DNA from 2 places in the Nocardioides endophyticus genome. Region 1 is predicted to be linked to the other one. Evidence: predicted binding sites of a transcription regulator. Region 1 holds the regulator's gene; the other holds the start of a gene.
The links. The regulator LexA, encoded in region 1, represses DNA repair genes until DNA is damaged. The targets are predictions, from matches to a motif close to TCGAACANNTGTTCGA.

Region 1 (2,398 bases):
TGGCCTCGAGGCAGTCAGTCGACAGGAATGAGCAGGCGCTGGCCGGAGACGAGCATCCCGGAGTCGAGCGCGTTGAGCTTCGAGATGCGATCGATCATCGAGGCGACGTCGCCGTCGTCGGCGGCCGCTGCGGCGATGTCCCACAGGGTGTCGCCGGGGCCGACCATCACGACGGCGGACGGCTCGGGCGTGCCGGCCTTGTCGGTGGCGACGGAGCCCGCGGCCACCACGATGCCGACGGCAAGGACCGCCATCAGGGCCAGCATCACGACCACGACGCGGCCTCGCCGGGTGAGGCGGACCGTGCTGCGCGGGCGGGTGCTCGACTGGAACATCTGGTCGATCGTCATGGTGCTCATCGGTGGCTCCTGGGGAAGTGGTCTTCTCGGTAACACCATTTCTAGTGGCGGCCACCGACAGCCGGTCTCGGCCTGCCTGGACCATCATCTCGATCAGGTGTTCGATCGAACGTGTGTACGACGTTAGAGCACGTGTTCGAACGACGCAAGAGGTCGACCGAACAATTGTTCGATGGATCTTCGACGGCCGGTGCGCCGACACGCCCGTTCGAACAAATGTTTGAACCGAGCGGCCGCGATGGCTAGCGTGTGACCCATGGCCAAGAAGATGACGGTGCGCGAGCTGCCCGACGGGCCGCCCGATGCCACCGGGCTCACCCCGCGACAGCAGCGCGTCCTCGCGACGATCAAGGACTCGATCGAGATGCGCGGCTACCCGCCGAGCATGCGTGAGATCGGCGAGGCCGTCGGGCTGACCAGCTCCTCGAGCGTCGCCCACCAGCTGAAGACGCTGGAGGAGAAGGGCTTCCTCAAGCGTGACCCCAACCGTCCCCGGGCGCTCGAGGTGTTCCTGCCCGAGGTGATGGCCGCCCGACGTTCGCTCGGCACGGCCGACGACTCGTCGTACGACGAGACCGGCGTGGGCGACCAGGTGCCGTCGGCGGCGTACGTCCCGCTGATCGGCCGGATCGCCGCCGGTGGGCCGATCCTGGCGGAGGAGCGGTACGACGACGTCTTCCCGCTCCCGAAGCAGCTGGTGGGCGAGGGCGAGCTCTTCCTGCTCGAGGTTTCCGGCGACTCGATGGTCGAGGCGGCCATCTGCGACGGCGACTACGTGGTCATCCGCAAGGAGCAGACTGCGGAGAACGGGGACATCGTCGCGGCACTGCTCGACGGCGAGGCGACGGTCAAGACTCTGCAGCGCAAGGACGGAAAGGTGTGGCTCCTGCCGCACAACCCGAACTACGATCCCATTGACGGCACTGACGCGACCATCCTCGGGAAGGTGACTGCGGTGCTGCGGCGGGTCTGATCACCCGGGAATGACCTGATCGGACCCGGGGTTCATCAAGGGGGACATCCCCGATGGCACGGGAGGGCCGATGAAAGACGCTGGTGCTGTGACCACGGCACCTGCTCTTGCCCGCCAGCGGACGAAGACCCGCTGGGCTCGTGCTGCCCTCGAGCTGCTGCTCATCCTCGCGCTCTGGGTGTTCTACAGCCTGGCCCGGCTGCTCGCCGACACGAGCCTGCAGCCCGCGCTGGCCCGGGCCAACGACCTGCTCCACGTCGAGACCCTCCTGGGCATCCACTGGGAGGTTCCGCTCAACCAGCTCTTCACCGACCATCGCGTGCTCGGCCTTGCCGGCAGCTACTGGTACGCCTCGCTGCACTACGTCGTGACCGCGGCCGTGCTGATCTGGTTGTGGCGACTGGGCACCGACCGCTACGGGCCCGCTCGGCGGGCGCTCGTCATCGGCACGCTGCTCGGCCTCGCGGCGTACCTCGTGATGCCGACGGCGCCGCCGCGCTTCATCAGTGGATACGTCGACGTCCTCAGCCTGCACGCAGCCGACGGCTGGTGGGGCGCCGACGCGTCCGCACCGCGCGGACTGGGCGGGCTGACCAACGAGCTGGCCGCGTTCCCCTCTCTCCACGCCGGCTGGTCCCTGTGGGTGGCCCTGGCGCTGCAGGTCTACGCGACCCGCAGGTGGGTGCGCGTGCTCGGTTGGGCGTATGCCGTGGGCACCGCGATCGTGATCGTCGGGACCGGCAACCACTGGGTCATCGACGCTGTCGTCGGCTGGCTGGTGATTCTGGTCGGCTGGGCGGCCGCCCGGGCCGTCGGTCGCATCCCGCTGCCGCGACTGTGGCCACGCAGCGACCGGACCAGACGAACCCTGGACCCACCACCAGCACACGAGGACGCCCCAGTCGTCGACTGATGGCGGGGCCGGATCCCGCCGTCGGTCGAGCAGCGAGCACCCGCGCTGCGGGGGTCTCGACAAGCTCGAACCACCGGCGACCCGCCGCCGACGCGCCGGAGTTGGGCGTTTCTTGGCTCGATCGTGGACAGTGGTGGGGTGCGCCTTCCTACT
Region 2 (2,398 bases), on a different contig from region 1:
ACCACGTCGCGTACGACGTCTGGCGTGGTGTCGTCGCGGACCTCGACCTCGACCATCGTGCCGCCCGCGGGCCGGGCCACCAGGCCTGCGTCGACCAGCGCCTGCCCGAGCAGCCGGTCGGCGTCGGGCCGGCCCAGCACTTCGACGATCAGGCTGCCGGTCGCATGCAGGAACTCGGTGGTCGCGGAGGAGCGGAGCAGCCGTCCGGCGTCGAGCACAACGACGTGGTCGCTCACCCGCTCCAACTCGCCGAGGAGGTGGGAGGTGACGAGGACGGCAATCCCGAACTCGCTGCCGATCCGTCGGACCAGCGCCAGCATGTCGTCGCGCGCGGACGGGTCGAGGCCGTTGGTCGGCTCGTCGAGCAGCACCAGCCGCGGGTCGTGCACGAGCGCCTGGGCGAGCTTCACCCGCTGCTTCATGCCGGTGGAGTAGCCGCCGATCGGGCGGTATCGCTCCTCGGCCAGACCGACGTGGCGCAGCACGTCCGAGGTGCGCTCGCGTGCGGCGGCGTACGGGAGCCCGGACATCTGGCCCAGGTGGACGACCAGGTCACTGGCGGAGACATCGGCGGGCAGGCAGTCGTGCTCGGGCATGTAACCGACGAGCCCGCGGATCCGGCCGCCGTCGGTGGCGACGTCGTAACCGAGCACGCTCGCGCTCCCACTGGTCGCCGGCACCAGGCCCAGCAGGATCTTGATGAGCGTCGACTTGCCCGCCCCGTTGGCGCCCACCAGGCCGGTGACGCCCTCACCGACGGTCAGCTCAAGGTCGTCAAGTGCGGTGACACCGGGGTACGCCTTGGTCAGACCCGCGGTCTCGATGACGCCCACGCCCCCAACCTATCCGGGCGACGATCCGGCCGCGGCGTCCTCGCCCGAAGACGATCAAGCGTCGACGGGCACCACCGGGCGTCGGTTGAGTGCCTTGACGCGTCCGTGGCGTGGCCCCTCACCGTCGCCGCGCGGCCGGATCTCGTCGTCGATCACGACCCAGGGGCGACAGAGGACCGAGTCCGCCTCGAACTCCTGGTTTGATCTTGACTTTATGGTCGAGCATGTGTTCGAATAGAAGCCGATGTAGTAGTCCTTCGGTCACGACCGTTGCTCGTCTTGCGACGCGCTGACATCGACGTTCAGTGAAGTCCCGTGTGGTTCCAGTCCCCGGGCGCCTTTCGATCCCAGGTGCGCCCGTGTCTGCAGAGACGTCCTCCGACCTCCACCCCGTGCTGGCTGCGGTGGCCGTCGTCGACGACGCGCTGCGCGACGTCGTCGACATCGACCCGATGTACATGTCGGTCCAGGACAAGGGGAGTGCGCTGCTGGCGCTGAGCTCGCTGATCGACCGCGCCGACGAGCTTCGGATGCGCGTGCTTGCTGCTGCTGACGACCTTGCGGCGGAGGAGGGCGCCCGGGACGCTGCGGCGTGGTTGGCTCATCATGCGCGGCTCGACCGGGGTGAGTGTCGGCGCAGGCTGCGGCTCGCGCGCTCCCTGCAGGAGCGCGAGACCACGGCGGCCGCACTGCGTCGAGGCGAGATCAACGTCGCCCAGGCGGAGGTCGTCCTACGCGCCATCGACGACCTGCCGGACGAGATCGACGACGCGGTTCGGCCTGCAGCCGAGGAGCGCCTGGTCGAGGAGGCGGGCCGATTCGGCCCGCGGGCCTTGCGGGTGCTGGGTCGGCGAGTGGTCGACGTGGTCGCACCCGAGGTGGCGGAGGACCTGGAACGCCGACTCCTCGAGAAGGAGGAGGCGCGGGCGGCACGCCGTACGTTCCTCACCACCCGCCGCAACGGCGACGGGACGACGGACATCCGCATCCGCGTCTCCGACCTCGTGTGCAACCGGCTGCTCACCTATCTCGAGGCGTTCACGTCTCCGCGGCGCGAATCCGGTGTCCCGGCCGACGAGCGAGAGCCGCACGGGCAGCGCCTCGGCGCCGCCTTCGCCTCCTTCCTCGAAGCCGTCGACCCGGCCCGCCTGCCACTGCACGGCGGTGATGCCACGACCCTGTTGGTCTCCGTCGATCTCGAGGTACTGAGAAGTGGTCTCGGCGTCGCCCATGTCGGCGATGAACCGCTGTCGGCCGCCGAGGCCCGCCGACTCGCGTGTACGGCGAACATCATTCCGGTGGTGCTCGGCGGCGCGAGCCAGGTGCTCGACGCCGGTCGGACGCGCCGATTGTTCTCACCGGTTCAGCGCAAGGCGCTCGCCGCGACCCAGCCGACCTGCCGTGGGGTGGGGTGTGACATCCCAGCCGCGTGGTGCGAGGCACATCATGCGGCCGAGACCTGGGCGAAGGGAGGCCTCACCAACCTCGCCGACGGTGTCCTGCTTTGCTCCTTCCACCACCGTCGAGTCCACGACGTCCACTACGAGCACGAGCGGATGTCCGAC

Region 2: ABEA33_RS22270 (HNH endonuclease signature motif containing protein) is a predicted target of LexA. The motif match lies at 1,052-1,067, and genes of this name have one in related genera.

The regions. Positions count from the first base shown of each region.
Region 1 is NZ_BAABKN010000014.1:166,340-168,737, forward strand. Features, by position in the region: gene ABEA33_RS10985 (LysM peptidoglycan-binding domain-containing protein) at 15-359, opposite strand; gene lexA (transcriptional repressor LexA) at 616-1,332, shown strand; gene ABEA33_RS10995 (phosphatase PAP2 family protein) at 1,421-2,245, shown strand; gene ABEA33_RS11000 (MXAN_6640 family putative metalloprotease) at 2,384-2,398, shown strand, end outside.
Region 2 is NZ_BAABKN010000030.1:9,461-11,858, forward strand. Features, by position in the region: gene ABEA33_RS22265 (ABC transporter ATP-binding protein) at 1-833, opposite strand, end outside; gene ABEA33_RS22270 (HNH endonuclease signature motif containing protein) at 1,193-2,398, shown strand, end outside.